2 regions of the Vibrio sinaloensis genome follow, and region 2 is predicted to be linked to the other one. Evidence: predicted binding sites of a transcription regulator. Region 2 holds the regulator's gene; the other holds the start of a gene.
The links. Region 2 encodes MetJ, which represses methionine synthesis genes. Its sites were predicted from a motif close to TTAGACNTNTANANGTCTAA; they were not measured.
Positions count from the first base shown of each region.

Region 1: the regulator MetJ is predicted to act here: its motif matches at 6,473-6,492, upstream of metE (5-methyltetrahydropteroyltriglutamate--homocysteine S-methyltransferase).

Region 1 is NZ_CP096199.1:1,119,589-1,130,826, forward strand. It holds gene MTO69_RS05270 (sensor domain-containing protein) at 1-922, shown strand, start outside; gene MTO69_RS05275 (EAL domain-containing protein) at 975-3,455, shown strand; gene MTO69_RS05280 (hypothetical protein) at 3,510-4,190, shown strand; gene MTO69_RS05285 (DUF4250 domain-containing protein) at 4,274-4,474, shown strand; gene MTO69_RS05290 (hypothetical protein) at 4,526-5,326, opposite strand; gene MTO69_RS05295 (LysR substrate-binding domain-containing protein) at 5,497-6,408, opposite strand; gene metE (5-methyltetrahydropteroyltriglutamate--homocysteine S-methyltransferase) at 6,675-8,960, shown strand; gene MTO69_RS05305 (organic hydroperoxide resistance protein) at 9,042-9,464, opposite strand; gene MTO69_RS05310 (MarR family winged helix-turn-helix transcriptional regulator) at 9,575-10,042, shown strand; gene MTO69_RS05315 (BLUF domain-containing protein) at 10,055-10,477, opposite strand; gene MTO69_RS05320 (GNAT family N-acetyltransferase) at 10,566-11,129, shown strand; gene MTO69_RS05325 (DNA-3-methyladenine glycosylase I) at 11,122-11,238, opposite strand, start outside.
Region 2 is NZ_CP096199.1:2,761,498-2,772,735, reverse strand. It holds gene MTO69_RS12650 (EAL domain-containing protein) at 1-737, opposite strand, end outside; gene glpX (class II fructose-bisphosphatase) at 956-1,963, opposite strand; gene zapB (cell division protein ZapB) at 2,277-2,519, shown strand; gene metF (methylenetetrahydrofolate reductase) at 2,592-3,482, opposite strand; gene MTO69_RS12630 (bifunctional aspartate kinase/homoserine dehydrogenase II) at 3,706-6,120, opposite strand; gene MTO69_RS12625 (O-succinylhomoserine (thiol)-lyase) at 6,120-7,286, opposite strand; gene metJ (met regulon transcriptional regulator MetJ) at 7,502-7,819, shown strand; gene MTO69_RS12615 (malic enzyme-like NAD(P)-binding protein) at 7,902-9,179, opposite strand; gene rpmE (50S ribosomal protein L31) at 9,440-9,658, opposite strand; gene priA (primosomal protein N') at 9,939-11,238, shown strand, end outside.

The DNA.
Region 1 (11,238 bases), 1.3 Mb from region 2:
ACTCAAAACCACCACAAGCTTAACCACGATATTGCAACAAGCAGCGATGACGCTTGATACTCAACGTATCAACCCAGCGCAGATCACTTTTGAGTTTACGGAGAGCGCCTATTTTGAGGCGGATGAGAAAAACATTGAGCTGCTTGCGGCGTTGCGAGAGGCTGGAGTGACGATTGCGGTGGACGATTTTGGCACCGGCTGCTCTTCATTTCGCTATTTAAAAGAGCGCTACTTCGACATATTGAAAATCGATCGCGCGTTTATTCAGAACATCACTTATCAGTCGCGTCAGTACAATATCGTTATGGCGCTGATTCAACTGGCTAAACGGCTCGGTTTAGACGTGATTGCTGAAGGGGTAGAAACCGAACTGGAGTTAGAGATTCTGAGCAAGTTAGGCGCCGACTATATTCAGGGTTACTACTTTTCCAAACCGCTGCCCATTGAGCAGTTAACCGATGTCGCTGATCATTTCTCGCCGGCGAATCCCTCTGCGCCGTTACCCTCAGATTGTATGTTGCAGTTAGCCCAGCCGGGTCATCACATTGACCCAGGCGAACCGCTATCCCTGGTCTTTCAATACTTTTCTCAAGGCAAATCGGATTATTTGCCCGTGGTGGATGGTAAGGAGTGTGTCGGTTATATCGATAGAGCGCATATGAATTTGCACCTTACACCCGGAATGGGGACAGATTGGGAATCGAGTAAAGAAAGCAGTTATTGGCACAAGCCGGCCAATCGTATTATGTCTCACGTTCAGACCGAGTTGGCTTGGCAGACGCCAAAAGCGCAGATTGCTGAGCTGGTGGTGAGTCAAACGCCTTTTCCTTGGTGCTTAGTCGATGAAGACGGACATTTCAAAGGTTTGGTTGGCGAGCGCATGGTCATGGACTATTTGGCTAATAATATTTCTATCACTTAGTTGAGTTTGATCTAACTTTAATAGTAGAGCTACCTCAACTAAGGGATGAGATGTGTATCCGCAATCAGGTTCTCAATCGCGCGGGCATTCTGCTGGGCACGAAGACTTAAGTCATCTACAAGCCATTGATTGGCAGTGGGACCTCGACTCTCATCATTTGTCGATTGATGAGTCTTTGTGCCAGCAAATCCTCAACTCTGATCTGCCTACATTAACGGGCAATGTGCTGTTACCCTGCATGGCGTATCACGATCAACAACAGTTGCTTGGCCTTTTGACCGAAGCGTGTCAGAGCCGAAGTCAGCAAAGCTACAGTTGTTGCTTACAACTGAGCGATGACCAATGCTGTTACGTTGAATTGAGTTTTAAAGGGGTCGAGCGTCATCGCGTGGTTGGCTCGTTACGGGTGCTACTCTTCTTACATGCCACGACCTCAACACTAAGTGCGCTCTTTTCCCAACTATTCAACAATGGCCACCACGGTGTAGTGTTAGCCAACCATCAGCGAGAAATCATCGCTTGCAATGACGCGTTTCTTGCTCACAGCCACTACCACAACGGCCAACTGGCTGGCCAGTCTATGGATGTGTTGAATTCGAACAAGCACAGTGAAGATTTCTACCGCGCCATTTGGCAACAGGTTGAAGATGAAGGGCATTGGTCGGGTGTGGTTTTGATTCAAAATGCATTGGGCAAGACCTACGCTCAGGACCTGACGTTGCAAAAAGTCACTTTGGTCGAGGGTAGCTTTTATTGCGCGGTTTACCTTGATCTTTCTGATCACCTCTATCGCATTGCAGATGTAGAGCTGGGTGGGGTAGACCTACTGACTCAACTGCCGACAGAGAAACAGTTTAATCATGCCGTGGCCAGTGATTGGATGGAGCAAACCGAGCCTGTGATCTGCATGGTGGTGGCGTTTCACCCCGATTTCGAACAGGTTGATGATTTTGAGATCAAGGCGTTACTGTCAGAGCAGCTCACGCTCAATCCGGTGGCCAAGTACGTAGGTTATTTGGGCAATAATCATTTTGTTGCCTGCTTGGAGTGTCAGGTACTGGCAGGACCGTCCAAAGTGCGCTTGATTCATCAGACCATTCGCCGCTTTTTCTCTGCATTGAATCAGTCATGCGGTAGCGGTGTGCATCGAGCGATTTTACATGGCCGAGTCGGGGTCTCTGTGCTTGGGCACGATACTCACAAGCCGAACTTGCTGGTTAACCACGCCGTGCAGGCGATGTTAGAGCAAAGCGTCGAGCAGCGTGGGCAAATTAGCTTTTATCACGGCGCACTGCACAAAGAGGTGTTGCGACGCAAAGAGATGGAAGAGTGGGCGGAACAACAGATCAAGTCTCAATCGGTGGAGGTCTATTACCAACCGATTGTCGATGTAAGAAATTGGGATGTGGTGCGCTTTGAAGCACTGAGCCGTTTCAAAGGACCTGATGGGCGTTTGCTCAACACGCAAGAGATGGTGATGATCGCCGAAGACCTGGATCTTGTGTCTGACTTAGATTGGTGTGTAGGTAAACGAGCGCTGCAAGATCTTAACACCATTCAACAGCGTTTTGGCGCTCAAATAGGCGTGACCATCAATCGTTCGCTCAACACTAAACTAGAAGTCGATGAAGTGCTGCAAAGCGCGCATTCACTAATCCAAACTTATGCCCAGCTTCCCAATACGGTCACCATTGAGCTGACGGAAAGTGCTTATTTTGACAGTGAATCGCGCCGCTCATCGTTAATCCGCAACATCCGCCGCCAAGGAGTGAGTATTGCGATTGACGATTTTGGTACCGGTTACAGCTCATTTGCTTACCTGAGTGATTGCAATTTTGATGTGCTGAAAATAGACCGAGAGTTTATTAAAGATTTGAAACCCAACACTCGCCAATACTATATCGTTAAGATGATCACTCAACTGGCTCATACCTTAGAGGTGAAAGTGGTCGCTGAAGGGGTGGAGACCTATGAGGAACTTGAAGTGGTGTGCTCAGTGGGCGTTGATTACATTCAAGGTTATTTCTTCTCTAAACCACTGCCTTTGCACGATCTTGAGCAAGCGTGGGGGTATTATGATCGCCTTGAGCGTTTTTTGTCTGGCTCAAACTGTGCGCGGCGAGACAGCTTGCTCACCCTTTGTAAAATGCACACCCCCAGCTTGGCGCCCAATGATACATTAATGCGTGCCTATGAGCTGTTCCACTCAGAGCAATATCAGTTGGAAGTGATCCCGATTATCGATGGAAAAAAGTGTGTCGGCGTTGTGGGTCGAGAGCAACTCAATCATCACATTTCACCGACGTTGGGCACCAAATTGGAAACCACTCGCGATCTGGTGATGGCGAAGAAAACATTGAATCAAGTGATGCGCACTCAGCTATTCACGGCCTCCTACCATACCAAGCTATCGCAGGCCAAAGAGTTGATTCAATCGGGCATCAAACCTCCATGGCTGGTGGTCAATGATGCTGATGAATTCTTGGGAGTGGTGACCAATCAAGACCTGCTGCACTATTTCACAGATGGCTAATAGAGAAGAATCTGCTATCATCCGCAGCAAATCCAACACCAACTTAGTCAGGTTATGATTCAGCAACTTCTCGCCATTCTTCCACCGATGTTACTCGGCGCACAGCTTATTCTTACTCTCATTTTGGTCAAAGGGGATATCTGCCCTGGTCAGCGTGGGCGCATTCATAAAATGTTGCCGACTCTCGCGATATTATGGCTAGCGGTCGCTTCGTTGCGTATTGAGGCGATGATGGTGGTGTTTGCTATTGGCTACTTTTACTCTCAGGTTCAAACCAAAAAAACGCGACTACAAGGTCCACTATGGGTGATGTATTTAGCCAATGGTTTGGCGCTGTCATACGTGTCGATCATGGTATTTGAACAGGCGTCAGTGGCAGCAGGTTTGAGCGTGTTTGTCGCGATATTTTTGCTTGGGGCGCTGTTTGCACATCTATTGCTGACCATAGCTCGCACCCGTTTAGACGCGTTTCATCGCATATTACCCGTGGCCGGAGTATTGTCGGCGATGTTGATGAGTGTTGCGATTTTGCTCCAAGCTTATGGACTTGACTCGCAAACGCTAACGGAAGTGACTGAGCCGCTAATGGTCGGTTTTGCGCTGATGATTTCAGCGGTTGTGGTATGGAGTTGGCACCTTTTCACCTCCAAGCCTGTCAACAAGTTACAGCTGGGCTTTGCGCTTGCAACCCTATTGTTGGCTTTGGTCTCCAATCAAGCTCTGTTTATGTTGTAAGTCGAAACTTGGATCTGGCTCACTCGTCTACCTTACGTTTGCAACTAAGCTTAGTTGAGCTGGCTTGGAATAAGGAGACGGAGATGGATCTAAGCAACGCAGGCAGTTTTGATAGCATCATATTGTTAGGAATCGTCAACGAAAAACTCCGTTTAGAGTGCGACAGCTTTGAGGAGCTGGTGAGCATGTACGAAATGGATGTTGAACAAGTGGTTGGTAAGTTAGACATGCTCGGCTACAGCTATGACCCACTGACCAACCAATTCAAATCTTATCAGCGCTGAAACGAAAATTGCCAGGTGCGATCAGTGGCACTTGGCAATATTAATTCTCGGTTAAACCAACCACATTCTCGGTATTGGGCGACATAGTTGATCGCTCACATCGTACAGTACGTGCTGGAAACTTTGGATGATGGTGGATGAGATATCGGTGGTCAGATCGCAGAGTTCGTCTTGACTCAGGTTAAGGTGTTTTTCCCTCGCAATACCATTCAGTTTTTCTATCGATAGCGCAGTGTTTGGTGTCGCTAGGCGACTCGGGCTGATAGTGACTAGCTGTTCAATCTTACGCTTCATTTTGTCGCTTGAGGATTGAACTCTCTGCGCGTAGCTCGCTGTTCGGTCGTCAAAAATAGCCAGCCTTAGCTCATTTAATGCTTCCATGCTATCGAACACGTGTTGCCAATGTTGGTGATACTGCTCAATCAGAGTCTCTTGCTCGGTTTTTTTCAACCATTCATTTGTTGTTTCATCCAGTAAATACATACATTGGCGGATGGTTTGACTGTGAATCACTTGATTTCGGCTAACTTCGCGCTGTTGCCAATCGTAGTGCATCGCTTTCAACTTAGTTTGAAAGGTGCGATGTGTCGGCCGATTGGCTGGCGTTGCATTTCCAGTCACCGTTTCTGATATCTCGAGGGATTGGGTAAAAACTTGCTTTAGCTCACTGATCTGAGCTTGGGTGATCTCTTTGGTAAGCGCTCGGTGGCTAAGGTTGCGGTGTTTTAAGCACAACTGAAGCACAAGCCCCAGCTGAACCAGATTCTCGTATTCCGTGCCTACGGTGTCATCTTTTTGTCGTAGGTAGTAAACCACAATGATGGCCAAGGTGGAGATAAGCAATATTTCCATGCAACAGTCCTTTTATTAGCAATCCGATTTACTAATAGTCAGGTTCTGTGCCAAAATTTTAAGCCTTTTAAATCAATAGTTTAGTTTTTTTTCTCTTCAAGTGTGCGCCGAACAAGTGCAGTGTCGCACCAAAAGTGCGATCAATGTCACTAAATTCAGTTGATGTAAGCTTATACGGTTCTGATCCCGTCGAGATGACTCTGTGACTGAATTCTTGCGGTATTAAAAAATGCTTGCAGATAGCGTTTGTCCTTGTCTGAGTGACGGGTTGCAGCAAACAATCGTCGCCATAGCCCGCTCCCCAATGGAATACTCGCAATCAGACCTTGGCGAGAGAATTCACTGATCGCCCAGTTGGGTAGCGCTGCGACGCCTAATCCCGCCGACACCATCTGAATCAACATCAACGTATTATCCGCTTGCTTCCACTGTTTGGGCTCGATGCCCGCGGGCTGCAAGAAATGTTTAACGACATCCAGACGGTTTTTTTGTACCGGGTAGGAGAGCATAACTTGGCCCTGCAAATCCTTGGGCTGAATCGATGTATGTGCTGATAATGGGTGGCCGACAGCGGTGACTAAGCGCATTTCAAAATCAAACAGTGGCTCATAGTGAACTTCGGACCGAGGCTGAATATCCGAAGTAATCACCAAGTCTAACTCGCCAGCGACCAGAGCGGGGAGAGGCTCAAAACCAAACCCAGAGGAAAAGTCGAGTGTGACGCTAGGCCAAGCCTGCTGGTACTCTTTGAGCGCAGGCATCAACCATTGAAAACATGAGTGACATTCGATGGCCATATGCAATCTGCCGTTGACGTCCTCTTTCAAGCTGGCCACTTCGTTTTCGGCGATGGCAACCCTAGGTAATACCTCGTCTGCCAGCTTAAGTAAGATGTCACCTTCGGCGGTGAACTTCACTGGGCGTGTTTTGCGCAAAAACAGCTGTCCGCCTATTCGGGTCTCAAGATCTTTTAACTGGTGGCTTAGCGCCGACTGGGTGAGGTGCAAACTGGTTGCGGTCGCGGTCAATGAGCCAGTGTCGCGTAGTGTTGCCAAGGTTTTGAGGTGTTTGAGCTCAATCATGAATTCCCTTCAGATGACCTGTTTTTGCATGAATAAATCTAACCTACTCCTTTTTAAAGGATGTGTAAACATCTAGACGTCTATTTGTTTTGGTCATAGCCTCGCCCCTAGATTTGGCGCGATCATGAAAGATATTAATAAACATGTTGAATATTTGGAGATTGTTACCGCGTTCGATTGCAGTGATAGTTTAGCCATCCAGACATCTTAGGTTAGTGATGAACTGGCACTGAAATGATTTATATCGATTGATAAGGACGCTCAACATGGCAACGACTACCCATATCCTCGGCTATCCGCGTATTGGCGATAAGCGACAACTAAAATTTGCACTAGAAAAGTATTGGCGCGGTGAAATCGACCAAGCGCAATTGAAATCAGTGGGAGCGCAGTTGCGTCAAACCCATTGGCAAACCCAATCGGATGCCGGTTTAAGCTTTGTGACCGCGGGTGACTTTGCATGGTATGACCATGTATTGACCACCACCTTGCTATTGGGCCATGTCCCTAAGCGCCACCGTGATGGATTTCCTGATCTCGATACTCTATTTAAAGTCGGTCGTGGTCAGTCTCAAGCTCAGTGTGGCTGCAATGGCAACGCTGCATCAGACATGACCAAATGGTTTAACACCAATTACCACTATATCGTGCCTGAGTTTAGTTCACAGGACACGTTCGAGGTGAGTTGGCCGCAGCTGTTTGAAGAGATCAATGAAGCTCAGCAGGCGGGCCATCAAGTGAAACCTGTACTGCTTGGCCCTCTGAGCTACCTGTATTTAGGGAAAGAGGTGGAAGAGGGCTTTGATCGACTCACGCTTTTGCCAAGATTACTCACCGCTTATCAGGCGATTTTGGCCAAACTCGCCAAACAGGGCGTGCAATGGGTGCAAATAGATGAACCGATCTTGGCGCTCGAACTGGAAAAACCTTGGCGCGATGCTTTCAAACTGGCTTACCAAGTGATTCGCTCCGACGTCAAAGTACTGCTCACCACTTACTTTGATTCAGTAGAAGAGACGTTGGATAAAATCGTTGAGCTGGATGTCGATGGTCTGCATGTCGACTTATCAGCGGCGCCGAGCCAGCTTGATGCCGTTATTGCCAAGCTACCTGCACATTGGGTGTTATCTGCGGGGGTGATCAATGGCCGTAACGTATGGCGAGCTGACCTGAGTGCTCAACTGAGTCAACTGCAAAGCGCAAAACAGGCATTGGGAGAGAGGCTCTGGTTGGCGAGTTCATGTTCTCTGCTGCACACCCCTGTCGACTTGGATTTGGAGCGCAATCTGAGTGATGAGGTGCAGAGTTGGTTTGCGTTTGCCAAGCAGAAAGTCAGTGAGATTACCTTGCTTGCTCAAGCTTTGGATGGTGACCAAGCCGCACTCGTCGAGTGTGAAAGCTACAGTGCGCCAATCAAAGCGCGCAAAGGGGCTGCTCATGTGAACAAGCCGCAGGTACAGGCGCGTCTCAACTCTATCACTCGAGCGTTTACACAGCGAAGTGCCCCTTACCCAGAGCGAGCCGCGCACCAGAGCGAAGTGCTTGGTCTACCAATATTCCCAACCACCACTATCGGCTCCTTCCCACAAACCAGCGAGATTCGCGTGCAGCGCAGCGCGTATCGCAGTGGCAAGCTCTCTTATTCAGAGTATCAGCAGGCACTCCAAGGCCACATCGCCGATGCGGTTAAACGTCAAGAAGCCCTCGATCTTGATGTGCTGGTCCATGGTGAAGCAGAGCGTAATGACATGGTGGAGTATTTTGCTGAAAACTTGACGGGGTTCCAAACAACCCAATTTGGTTGGGTGCAAAGCTATGGCTCTCGCTGCGTGAAACCGGCGATTGTGGTGGCAGATATCGAGCGAGAAAAACCAATCACTGTTGAGTGGTCGACTTACGCCCAGTCACTGACCTCAAAACAGATGAAAGGCATGCTCACTGGACCAGTGACTATTTTATGTTGGACGTTCCCGCGTGAGGACATCAGTCGCAAGGCGATCGCCAATCAGCTGGCTTTAGCGCTGCGTGACGAAGTGGCAGATTTGCAGCAAGCAGGAATAAACATCATTCAGATTGATGAGCCGGCCATCCGCGAGGGATTACCGCTTAAGAAACGCGACCACAAAGCGTATCTAGAGTGGGCGGTCGACGCGTTTAAGATTGCTGCTGGCAGTGCCAAACCTGAGACTCAGATTCACACCCATATGTGTTACTCCGAGTTCAATGAGATCATTGATTCGGTCGCAGCACTGGATGCTGATGTCATCACCATTGAAACGTCCCGTTCGAATATGGAGCTGCTGAAGGCGTTCGAAGCGTTTAACTATCCCAATGAGATTGGTCCGGGTGTGTATGACATCCACTCGCCCAATATTCCAAGCAAAGAGTGGATTGAGGGGCTACTGAACAAGGCTGCAGAGAAAATTCCAGTACAGCGCCTGTGGGTGAACCCAGACTGTGGGTTGAAAACCCGAAACTGGCAAGAAACCGAAGCGTCATTAACCAACATGGTATTGGCCGCCAAAGCGCTGCGTAAAGCTTATCAAGCTTAGCGACACCCCAATACAACAATGCCGACCTCTTGGTCGGCATTATTGTGAATCAGTGGCGTTGAGACAGTGGGGAAGCGCGAGTTAGATGCGCTCACCATTGACAGTCACATTGACGTCAATATTGCCGCGCACGGCATTCGAGTATGGGCACACTTGATGTGCGGTGCGCACCAGCTCTAAAGCCTGAGCCTGATCGAGTTCAAGGCTGGCTGCTAGGCTTACGGTAAGAGCGAAGCCGCCTTGCTGATTAGGACCAATCCCTACTTCCGCCGTCACTGGCGCTTGTTGTAATGCCACTTTGGCCTCACGCGCGACGTGCAAAATAGCATTGGAAAAACAAGCAGAGTAACCGGCAGCAAATAACTGCTCAGGGTTGGTCGCATTGCCAGCACCGCCCATCTCCTTTGGATAAGCAAGAGCGACATCCAGTAGTCCATCTTCTGTTTTTACTTGACCGTTGCGGCCTGCCAGTGCGGTTGCTTTGGTTGTGTAGAGTGTAGTCATCATTGGTTCCTATTTTAGGTTGTGTGCAATCTAATTGTTTGCAATATTAGATCGAGTTTTAGGTTTAATGCAAGTATATTGTGCACAATTTATTTTGAGAGGATGGGATCATGTCTTATTGTGATGGTCGAGAAATGTCCGAGCAGCAGCAATCACTGCTGCTTGAAAATCAGGTCTGTTTTCCGCTGTACAGTGCGTCTAATGCGGTGATTCGTACTTATCGCCCATTGTTGGATAAGTTGGATCTGACCTATTCACAATACTTGGTGATGATGGTGCTTTGGGAGTGCGACGGCGTCAGTGTCAAATCACTCGGTCAACGATTACACCTCGACTCTGGAACCCTGACGCCACTGCTGAAACGTCTGGCATTGAAAGGCTATGTAGAAAGAGGGCGCAGCGAACAAGATGAACGGGTTAGAGTTCTTAAATTGACGCCACAAGGTACGGCTTTAAAACAGCAGGCACTGCAAATACCGCAGCAGATGCAGTGTCAGTTTCATCTTGAGCTGGACGAGTTGATTACGCTAAAACGTTTATGTGAAAAAGTGTTGGCGTCAATAGATGTTGACGATTAGCACTCGCTTTAATCAGCTTACCGAAGGCAAAGTGTGCTTGAGCTGCAATAGCAGTTGGTAGGCGCTCTCACCCGACATTTCATAAGGATTAAACTCTTTAGCCCCAGAGTATCGCAAATAGAGTGGGGCAGTGAGTGAAGAAGAGGGGCTATAGCCCATCGACCACTGGCTGAACTCACGAGCGCTGATTTCACGGTAGTCAAGCATGATGATTTTTGAGTGACGCTTGTCGTTTAAGATGCGCTGATACACAAGGTTAACATTTGTTCTTGAGCCTTCTAAACATTGCAAAAAGAAATTGCGGTCAAAGCACAGCATACCTGTGACATCTAGCGCTTGATTGTGCTCTCGAGCCGAGTAAACAATGTTTTCCACCGTGGAGAGATCAAACCCTTTCTCGATAGTGCTGGCATAGACTAGTCGGGTGAGAAACATGGCGGACTCCTTTTAGGGGATGGGTAAACGAACTTAATATAAAACCTAGCGCATAAAAATGTTTTAGCAATGTAGGGAGACAATGATCATGATAGAAACAGCTCGGCTCCGCTTACGTCAATGGCGCGACTGTGATCTACAGGCGTATGGGCGGATCAATGCAGATAAAAGAGTGATGCGTTATTTTCCCGCTTGTTTGTCTCAGCACGAGAGCAATCAGCAGGCACAAACCATCGCCGCTCACATAGAGCAACATGGTTGGGGTTTTTGGGCGCTCGAGCTTAAGCAAACCGGCGAGTTCATCGGTTTTGTCGGTCTTTGGCCGCAAGCGAAAGAGAGTGGACTGCCTAGAGCGCCTATGGTTGAGATTGGCTGGCGAATCGACGCCGACCACTGGGGGCAAGGCTATGCGCCTGAAGCGGCTCAAGCTGCACTGAGCTACGGGTTTAATCAGGTTGAGCTTGAGCAAATCTACTCATTTACAGCGCTAAGTAATTTACCCTCGCAGCGAGTCATGAGCAAAATCGGTATGCAGAATACTGACGAGGTGTTTGACCATCCCAAGTTGCCACAAGGCCATCCGTTACAGCGTCATTGTTTGTACTGCATTACTCGTCAGCAGTGGCAAACCGCCCCCGCGGCGGCTAGATAACTCGGTTGTCTCCGGTGCTGTAGGCAATCACTTGGCTGATGTGGGTAAAGCTGCGACCACTTTGCTGCTGCCAGTCAAGAAAAGCCTTAGTTGCTGCGCTTAATGAGCG
Region 2 (11,238 bases):
AAAACGCCCATATGTTTGGCTAACCATCGGCAAAACTGATCGGGCAAAATCAAATAGCCAAAGCCATGTAACGCTGCAAACTGCAAAAATATAAACAGTTGGAACAGTAGATACCAAACGTACTGAGTGTTGCGTAGGTTTAGTGCATAGACCACACAGTTATAGATGGCCAGTGCGAGAAAAGTGCCGATTACAACTCCCCAAAACAAGCGCATTTGATCTGCATATAGATTGTAAGCGGTGTCAGTCATGATTTTGAGCGGCACTATCGAAGGGCCGTCGGTCTGCTTACTGATCAATAAGGTTAGATTACTGTTTGACTCGATATTGAAACGAAACACTTTATCTAAGTAGCTTTGTGAATTGATTGGTCTGTCATTGATGCCCAACTGCTGTGACTGTATCAGCTTATCTCCCTCGAATAGGTACACATCGAGGTGTTGCAAAATATGATTTTGTGACAGTAATACTAGCGATTTGGTGCTTGAGAGCGATTGAGCGGAAATGGTGAGCTGGTGCCAATAGTGGTTTGGATTGGGTGTAGTGGACTGCTGGTAAAATTCGGTGCTAAATGTTGTCGATTGCAACACTTGTTGCGCCTGTAGATTGGGTTCGCCCACAGCGGTTAGCAGTGGGGTGGGAACCTTGACTTGTGCAAAGTCATCGTCAATAACAATAGGCGATGCAACTCCTATGCGACAACAAAACAGTAGGCAAATCAACACTAGTCGAATCATAGACTACCTGTACCAAGATGACGTGTAATATTTAGCCCATCGACTAGGCTTGGTTATCTTAAGTCAAGCTACTGCGATATTCGCACTGAGTGTGACTCAATCCCTTGGATTAAGTATATGCAATGAAGGCCATAGTTCAATTTTTGCTCGCAAAGTAAACAGGCCACCGAAAAGGTGGCCTGCGTAGTTGCTATTGAATGAATTGCTCTATCAATGGTTTAGAGAATAATGTCTCTCACTTCTGGATCTTTACGCTCGAGATAGTGGGTCGATTTGATGCGACGAATCGTGCGGCAACGGCCACGGATTAGCAAGGTTTCGGTTGTCGCTATATTGCCTTGGCGAGCAATGCCCTCTAACAGGTCACCTTTAGTAATGCCTGTCGCAGAGAAAATAACATTGTCACTGCGAGCCATATCTTCCATTGCGAGTACGATATTTGCTTGTACTCCCATCTCTTCACAGCGTTTTAGTTCTGCAGCGCCATAGATGCGGTTTTCCTCGGTGTCACCTTTTACTTCATGGCGTGGCAGTAATCGGCCATGCATGTCGCCATCAAGAGCGCGAATCACCGCGGCAGAGACAACGCCCTCTGGCGCGCCACCGATACAGTACATCGCATCCACTTCACTATCTGGCATACAGGTAAGAATTGAGGCAGCAACATCGCCATCTGGCACAGCAAAAACGCGAACGCCCATGGCTTGCATCTCGGCAATAACATCATCATGTCGAGGCTTGGCTAAGGTAACAACTACTAGTGTGTCGATAGACTTATTGAGCGCAGAGGCGATGTTTTCTAAGTTCTCTTTGAGCGGCTTGTTGAGGTCAATGCAACCTTTAGCGCCGGGGCCAACGACTAACTTTTCCATATACATATCGGGTGCTTTTAGAAAGCTGCCCTTTTCGCCTGCTGCCAACACCGCTAAGGCGTTCGATTGCCCCATTGCAGTCATTCGAGTACCTTCGATTGGATCGACGGCGATATCGACTTCGTCGCCGCCAAGGCCCACTTGTTCACCGATGTAAAGCATAGGTGCATCATCGATTTCACCCTCACCAATAACGATTTCGCCGCTGATCTCGGTTTTATTGAGTAGGCTGCGCATGACTTCGACTGCTGCACCGTCTGCGGCATTCTTATCGCCTCGACCCAGCCACTTATATCCGGCAAGGGCTGCGCCTTCGGTAACTCGAGAAAAGGCCATTGCTAAATCGCGTTTCATGATGACTCCAATATAAAAGGAAAGAGAGAATTTGAACCGGCCGAATTTTAGCACATCAAAAAGGAAACGTTTGCTTTTTTGCTAGATTAACCATTGAACTGGATCAATCATGCTGGTTATATTGAGTCTCAATTGCTCTCAACACCGCTGAAGTTAGGGTATTGTCAATTTGCGCTGAATTTTTAATCGAATGGCGCAAAAACTACAACATAGGGAGTGTTTCTCTGCTCTCGCCTGAGTAGAATGGTAGCAAATGAGGTTTTGGTCACCGATGATCAAATCCCTTCTCAGAATAACCTATAGGTAGGCTAAGATGTCTTTTGAAGTACTAGAACAATTAGAAGCAAAAATTCAAACCGCTGTTGATACGATTGCCCTTCTACAGATGGAAGTGGAAGAGCTGAAAGAAGAGAAAGAGAAGTTAGCGGCTGAAGCAAACGAACTGCGTAGCAGCCGTGAAGAGCTGGAGCAAAAGGCGCAACAAATGCAGCAAGAGCATACCGCGTGGCAAGAGCGCATCCGTAACTTGCTGGGCAAAATGGACGAAGTTGAGTAATCGACATTTCCTGAATAGCAAAAGGCTGAACCTAGTGGTTCAGCCTTTTTAGTTTTAAGTACTCAATGATGTTTAGACTTGAGGACGCACACCTAACGTGTGGCAAAGTGCATAAGTCATTTCGGCGCGGTTTAGTGTGTAGAAGTGGAAATCTTTTACCCCTTCACGACTTAATATACGCACCATGTCAATCGCTTGGCTGGCACCAACCAGTTGGCGGGTGGTTGGGTCATCATCGAGCCCTTCAAATTGTTTAGCCATCCAGCCTGGCACTTTCACCGCATTTTGCGCGGCAAATCGAGAGGCTTGTTTGAAGTTAGAGACAGGGAGAATGCCCGGTACAATTTCGACATCAATGCCTGCGGCGACACAGCGGTCACGAAAGCGTAGGTAGCTTTCTACGTCAAAAAAGAACTGGGTAATCGCTCGGTTTGCGCCAGCGTCGACTTTGCGTTTTAGGTTGAGTAGATCGGCCTGAGCACTTTTTGCCTCAGGGTGGACTTCTGGGAAAGCAGCGACAGAGATATCAAAGTCATGACGCGCTTTTAATAGCTCAACTAAGTCAGAGGCATACATGTCAGGCTTGCCACCACCTGGTGGGATGTCGCCACGCAGCGCGACGATATTGTGGATACCGTTCGCCCAGTAATCGTCGGCGATTTGGATCAGTTCTTCTCGGGATGCGTCGATACAGGTTAAGTGTGGGGCTGCAACCAAACCAGTCTCTGATTTGATTTCTTTAATGATCGAGTGAGTTCTGTCGCGCTCTCCTGAGTTTGCCCCGTAAGTAACAGAAACAAACTTTGGCTTAAGCTCTTTCAGGCGATGGACCGAATTCCACAGCGTTTCTTCCATTTTCTCGTTGCTTGGCGGAAAAAACTCAAAAGACACATTAATATTGTCAGACAGTTCAGCAATATTCTGATTTAAAGCGTCGATATGACTGGCGTGTGTGTATCCCATCTTACTCTCTCCCTGTGGCAGCCCTGCCAACAAACTAAATATTCAAATCGACGTTTAGACGTCTATATGTCTACAGAATGTATTGAATACGTTTTAAAGTCAACTATGTCAGTATGAATTTTTCTCAAGTTAATAATGAGCAGTTTTCAACTTAGTCGCCAGCCTTAGTTATCGCACTGATGAGCGATAAAAAAGGCGCTAGCTTAATACTAGCGCCCTATATCTAAAGTAGGCTGGAGAGTAGGTTGAGGTCTGATTGGATTGCGCCTGCGGTGACCTCTCGCCCCGCGCCAGGACCACGAATCACCAACGGGTTATCTTTATACCATTTGCTCTCAATCGCAAAGATGTTGTCACAGGGAAGCAGGTTCGCTAGTGCATGCTCTTTGCTGAGTGCCTCCACCCCAACGGTGGCTTTGCCGTTTTTCTCTAGGCGGGCAACATAACGCAGAACTTTGTCTTCACGTTGCGCTTTTTGCAGCCGCTCGGCGAGTAGCTCGCTCAGCAGTTGGCTGTTATCAAAAAACTCATCCAGTGATAACTCAGCCAGTTCATCGGGCACTAGGCTTTCTACTTTAACCGCTTCTGGCTCCAGGGCTAATCCCGACTCACGGGCGAGGATAACCAACTTACGCATTACGTCTGAGCCGTCGAGGTCGCTTCGAGGGTCCGGCTCAGTGAGCCCTTGCTGCCAGGCGAGGTCAACCAGTTCTGCAAAAGGGACGCTGCCGTCATACTGCTGAAACAGCCATGATAAGGTGCCAGAAAAAATACCCGATAAAGCGGTAATATCATCGCCACTCTCACGCAGATCTCTCACCGTATGGTTAATCGGCAGACCTGCACCGACCGTGGCGTTGTACAGCCAGTGGCGATTAATTTTCGCGAACGCATCTTGGACTTGATGGTAGTACTGGCTTGAGGCTGAGCCAGCAACTTTATTGGCAGAAATGAGGTGCATCCCTTGCTCGGCAATCTCTAAATAGCGTCCTGCGAGTTCTTTGCTGGCGGTGACGTCGAGCACGACCAAATCATCATAGCCCTGGATTGCGCCGAGCTTTTCTATCCATTGACCATCTTGGTAACTTACCGCTTCTTCATCAAAATGAGCGCTGACTTGGTTCGGGTCTATCCCTGCGGGATTGAACCAATAGGTTTGGCTATCGATGACGGCAACCAACTCAAAGTTCATGCCGTGGCGCTTTTCGAGTTCGGTCTTTTGCTCGCTAAATAGCGTTAACCAACTTGAGCCGATGTTGCCTTTACCACACAAGGCAATGGCGACGCGCTTTTGCGCTTGAAATAACTGACTATGAATGGCTTTCACCAGAGGGTGAGTCTGAGTCTGACGCAATACCGCGACTAGGCTTAATCCGGACAGCGACTCAGAAATGAACTCGACCGGCGCATTTTTGAGTTGTTGGTAAAAGCCATAGCAGTGATTCGGGTTTTTGGTGACACCAGCGCCGACCGCGGCAACCATGGAGTAACCCTCTTTGAGTTTTAGCTCAGCTTCAAAGGCGACGTCTTGCAGGTGCTCAAGAGCGCCGCCGACGATTTCACTGGTGTAAGCCAAGTTAATTCGATGCTTGTCTGGCTGTGCTTCATAAGTGAGTGGTTCAAGTTGCGCTCGCTTGAGACTAGACAAGACTTCGCGCTCTAGGCGCTCAAAGTTGTGTCCTGCGGCGAAACTGAGTTGAATCAACAGCACCTCATCCAGAGAAGAGATAATTTTGGCTCCGCGTCCTGACGCCAAGACGCGCTCAATACGGGTAGAACCAGACTCGGGTTGATAGCTGCAACGCAAGTGCAGATCCATCGTGCTCTGGGCCACAGGCTGCAGAGTGCGGCTATGCAGTACGGGCGCGGCCAAGCGCGCGAGCTCGCTGGCTTCATCGAGTCTGAGTAGCGGCAGCAAACAAGCGTCGCTGACCAGTCTTGGGTCGGCACTGTATACCCCAGCGACGTCACTCCAGATAGTCACACGGCTCACTTCCGCCAGTGCGCCAATAACGGTAGCGGAATAATCTGAGCCATTACGACCGAGCAGAACCGTATGCCCTTGTGTGTCTCGAGCCATAAAGCCGGTGATCACCACCCGATGATGCGCGTGCTGAATCAGGGCTTCTTTAATCAGCGGGTAAGAGGCACCGAAGTCTACCTCAGGCTGTGTGCCCGATTCCGCGCGTAAAAATGAGCGCGCGTCTTGAGCGACGGCGGCTAATCCGTTTTGATTAAGTAGTGCGGCAAGCAAACGTGAAGACCACACTTCACCATGGCCCAACACCGATGCTTTGTCTGCTTGAGTTAGCGGTGCGGTCAACTCGCCGAGCGTACTGAACTCATCGTGTAGTGTGGCGAGCAGCTGTTGCTGAGCCTCGCCCTCAATCAGTGATTCGATAAGCTCAGACTGATATTGACGTAAAGATTGCAACTCTTCATGGGCGAGGCGGCCATCTTTATGTAACGCTTCGGTGAAGGCGATCAATCTATTGGTGGTTTTGCCTGCGGCAGAGACAACAATCAGATCGTCGCTGTTTGAGTATTGTTTTAAAATGCCCGCAACGCGTTGATAGCAATCTGGGTCAGCGAGGCTGCTGCCACCAAATTTATGCAGTTGGCGAGGAGTCTTAGACATTATTGCGCCTCCTTGACTGTCGCAAAGGCTTGCTTGAGATCGTCAATGAGATCGTCGCTGTCTTCTAAACCCACAGACAGACGCAGCAACAGTTGAGAAATGCCCGCTTCTGCCAAGGCGACGTCACCCATCGCACGGTGAGTCATTGAGGCAGGATGACAAATCAGGCTCTCCACCCCACCGAGAGATTCGGCCAAAGAGAACAGTTCAAGTTGGCCGACAAACGCCTTCAATTGCTCAAAGCTGCCTGCAAACTCAAAGCTCAACATAGAGCCAAAGCCACTTTGTTGCTTTTTGGCAATCTCATGCCCTGGATGCTCGGGCAGGCTAGGGTGATAGATGGTGCCGACCAAAGGCTCGCTTTGCAGATAGTGCAAAATGGCATTGGCACTCTCTTCGTGCGCTTTCATTCTCGCGCCTAAGGTGCGAATGCCACGCAGGGTCATGTAGCTGTCGAAAGGGGTACCCGTGGCGCCCAGGCAGTTGCCCCACCACGCAAGCTCCTCAGCATGTTGCTCTGTTTTGGTGATCACCACACCGCCAATAACATCAGAGTGGCCGTTGATGTACTTAGTCGTCGAATGGATAACAAAATCTGCTCCAAGCTCAAGCGGCTTTTGGAAAACGGGCGTCAAGAAGGTATTGTCGACCGCCACCAGAGCTCCAACTTGATGCGCTTGCTGGCAGACCTGTTCAATGTCCACCACGCGCACTAGAGGGTTGGATGGGGTTTCGAGCAAAACAAGCTTTGGCTTTTGGCTCAATGCATCGGCGAGCGCTTGTGGGTCGGATTGATCGACAAATAGGACTTTGAAGTCCCCTTTATTGGCCCGCGTATTGAATAGACGGTAGGTGCCGCCATAACAGTCGTGAGGAGCGACAATCAAATCCTGAGGCCCCAAGAAAGCCGATACCCAAAGGTTGAGTGCCGAAGTTCCGCAGTTGGTTACCACCGCGCCTTTACCTGATTCGAGCTCGTACAGGGCGGTTTCTAGTAAGCCACGATTAGGATTACCTGAGCGGGTATAGTCATATTTTGGTACTTCCCCAAACGCAGGGAAACCATAGTTCGTCGAGAGATAAATAGGGGGAACAACGGCGTGATGTTGAGTGTCTGACTCGATACCAGTACGTACCGCGATTGTGGCTGGTTTGCGGGTGCTCATAGGTGTTTCCTTTCGAACTATCGTGACTATTTGTGGGGAATACGCTATACCTGAACGGGTAAAAGCAGCGCTTCCTGCTCCATATCTCACCACTTTACTTGTCAAAAATGTGGACGTCAATACTTCTAGACGTCTATATGTCTTTGCTTGTGGACATAAATCCCGCTAAAATTGCGGTTTCTAATTTAAAACACAATTATTTACAAAGGTGCGCAATGGCAGACTGGAATGGCGAATACATTAGCCCATACGCTGAGCATGGAAAGAAAAGTGAACAAGTAAAGAAGATCACTGTTTCTATTCCATTGAAAGTATTAAAGGTTTTAACTGATGAGCGCACGCGTCGTCAGATCAATAACCTACGCCATGCGACCAACAGTGAGTTGCTGTGCGAAGCGTTTTTGCATGCGTATACCGGACAGCCACTACCGACGGATGAAGATTTGCGTAAAGATCGTCCGGATGATATTCCGGCCGAAGTCAAAAAACTGATGACCGAAATGGGCATCGAGTTTGAAGCATTTGATGAATAGAACCCTTGCACCTAATTTTTCGCTTAGCGCCTAATAAAAAAAACCGCTGTATCAAACAGCGGTTTTTATTGCAACTTGTATCTTACTCGCTCATGTAGTTTTCAGGCATTTCGATACGTGCAACACCAGAATCTACTGCTGCTTGAGCCACGGCTTTCGCCACGCGAGGCAGTAGTCGCGGATCCATTGGTTTAGGAATGATGTAATCAGGACCAAAAGAAAGCTTATCAATGCCCGCAGCAGTGAGCACTTCAGCCGGGACCTCTTCTTTGGCTAGTTGACGAATCGCTTCAACGGCGGCAAGTTTCATCTCATCATTAATTTCACTGGCGCGTACATCCAGAGCGCCGCGGAAAATGAATGGGAAACAGAGTACATTGTTGACTTGGTTTGGGTAATCACTGCGACCAGTACCCATGATTAGGTCTTGGCGAACTTGTTGAGCAAGCTCTGGCTTGATTTCTGGATCTGGGTTTGAACAAGCAAATACCACAGGCTTGTATGCCATCAGTGCCAGCGCTTCTGGAGACAGCAGGTTTGGCCCCGATACGCCAAGGAACAAGTCAGCGCCTTCAATTACATCTTCCAGCGTACGTTTATCTGTGTTGTTGGCAAACAGTTGCTTGTACTCATTTAGGTCGTCACGACGGGTGTGAATAACGCCTTTGCGGTCAAGCATGTAAATTTTCTCGCGCATCGCGCCACATTTGATCAGCAGTTCCATACAGGCGACGGCCGCAGCACCTGCCCCCAGACACACGATAGTTGCGTCTTGCAGTTTCTTTCCTTGTAACTCAATCGCATTGAGCATACCTGCTGCGGTGACAATCGCGGTACCATGCTGATCGTCGTGGAAGACCGGCACATCACAACGCTCAATCAGCTGCTTTTCAATCTCAAAACAGTCAGGTGCCTTGATATCTTCGAGGTTGATACCACCAAAGGTGTCGGCAATGTTTGCCACGGTATCGACAAACTCTTCGATAGTGCGGTGTTTCACTTCAATATCAATCGAATCAAGACCTGCAAAGCGCTTAAATAGCAGTGCTTTACCTTCCATCACAGGCTTTGATGCCATTGGGCCTAGATTACCTAAACCAAGAATAGCGGTACCGTTAGAGATCACCGCAACCATGTTGCCTTTTGCTGTGTACTTATAAACGTTATCGACGTTTTGCGCGATTTCACGTACAGGTTCTGCTACACCTGGGCTGTAGGCGAGAGCCAGATCTTTTGCTGTCTCGGCCGGCGTAGTGAGTTCGACCGAAATTTTGCCTGGGGTTGGGTAGGCATGGTAATCCAATGCTTGTTGACGAAATTGTTCTTCAGGGGATAGTGGTTGACGATTGTCATCAGACATAGGTGTGGGTACTCGTTAATAGTTATAAGGAAAGGGGGAACCCATTTTAGAGTAACTAAGTCAAGCTGCATAGGTCAGGATGCGAGCGGAAGCAATAAAAAGTAGTAAAAGTAGGCTGATAAGACCAGATATCAAGAGATATCGCTAGGTCTTGCCGTCATTGGTAACACAATGCACTGATAACGCCGAGATAACCTGATTATAGGCAACAAAAAAGGACGCCTGAGCGTCCTTTTCTTGATTCGATATCTAAGCAGTGATTACTTCTTGCTTGATAGAGCACCGAAACGCTTGTTGAAGCGATCAACACGGCCGCCTGTATCAACGATACGTTGCTTACCAGTGTAGAACGGGTGACATTTGTCACATACGTCTAGGTGGATAGAATCTTTGTCTAGCGTTGAGTTGAACTCAAAAGAGTTACCGCAAGAACAAGTCGCTTTAACTGCTTTGTACTCTGGGTGGATACCAGCTTTCATGGGAGAACCTCTGAATATAGGCCGTGTCGCTATCCGATGCTAAGCCGGACACCACACGTAGTTAATAAAAATTGCTTGGATACCGCTGCCAGTTGGCAAGCCATATCTCTAAGGCGCGATATAGTAATGAATCGAGACTCAGGGATCAAGCCGTTAGCGAAGAAAACTGCTACTTTTTTAGCCGCAAGGGGGAGGGGAGTATCTGACTGTCTCTCTTTCTTGTGCGGGGCTTTTCCCTTAGACTAAACCACGTTACCTCTCCAAGAGCTTGATAGCGATTATGCGCCCAACGATTGCTCGAGTTGCGCTGCCTGTGCCACTCGATAAACAATTTGACTATCTGATACCCAGTCACCTGTTTCCCATTATAGGGGGACGGGTCTCTGTACCATTTGGTCGTCAAACCTTGGTTGGGGTGGTCACGGCACTGACTCATGAATCGCAGTTTGATCAGAGCAAGCTCAAACCCATTCAACAAGTCCTCGACAACCAGCCCGTATGGCCGCAAAAACTCTACCAGTTATTACAGTGGTGCAGCCTTTATTATCAATACCCGCTGGGAGATACGCTTTTTAATGCCATGCCGAGTGCGCTGCGCAAAGGAAAGCCGGCGGACTTTGCCACTTTAGTCTCTTGGCAATTAACTCGTCAGGGCCGCGATCAACTGATGCAGGGATTTGGCCGAGCGGTGAAACAGGCTAAAGTGATGCATATGCTCGAAGGCGGGCCAGTGGCGCATCAAGCCATGCTTGATCAGGAGATAAGCTCATCGGTGCTGAAAACCTTGGTCGAGAAAGGTTGGATTGAATCCGTTGAGAAAAAGCCAGAGCTCGGTCAATGGCCTCATGATATTGAAGCGGCGGTAGATAAGCCCAAACTCAATGCCGAGCAGGCGGTGGCGATTGCGACAGTTAATAGCAATGACGGGTTTGCTTGTTATCTGCTGGAAGGGGTAACCGGCTCGGGCAAAACCGAAGTCTACCTTAACCTGATTAAGCCCGTACTCGAGAAAGGCGAACAAGCGCTAGTATTGGTGCCAGAAATCGGCTTAACGCCACAAACCATCAATCGATTTAAAAAGCGCTTTAATGTCCCGGTCGAGGTGATCCATTCAGGATTGAATGATACGGAGCGTTTAAACGCTTGGCTTAGCGCTCGAGACAAGGCCGCGGGTATCGTGATTGGTACTCGCTCGGCGTTACTGACGCCATTTGCCAAGCTAGGCATCATTATTGTCGATGAAGAGCATGACGCTTCATACAAGCAACAAGACAGTTTGCGCTACCATGCTCGTGATGTTGCGGTGATGCGTGCCAGTAAAGAGCAGATCCCAATAGTGCTCGGCTCTGCCACTCCAGCCCTTGAGACTTTATATAATGCGCTGGCTGGCAAGTACCACCATTTGGTGCTGAGTGCGCGCGCAGGCAATGCGACCGCAACCACCAATAAAGTGCTTGATGTTAAAGGGCTCTATCTCGAAAGCGGCTTATCGGCCCCTTTGATTGCTGAGATGCGTAAACACCTCAATGCCGGCAATCAGGTGATGCTGTTTCTCAATCGGCGCGGTTTTTCACCGGCAT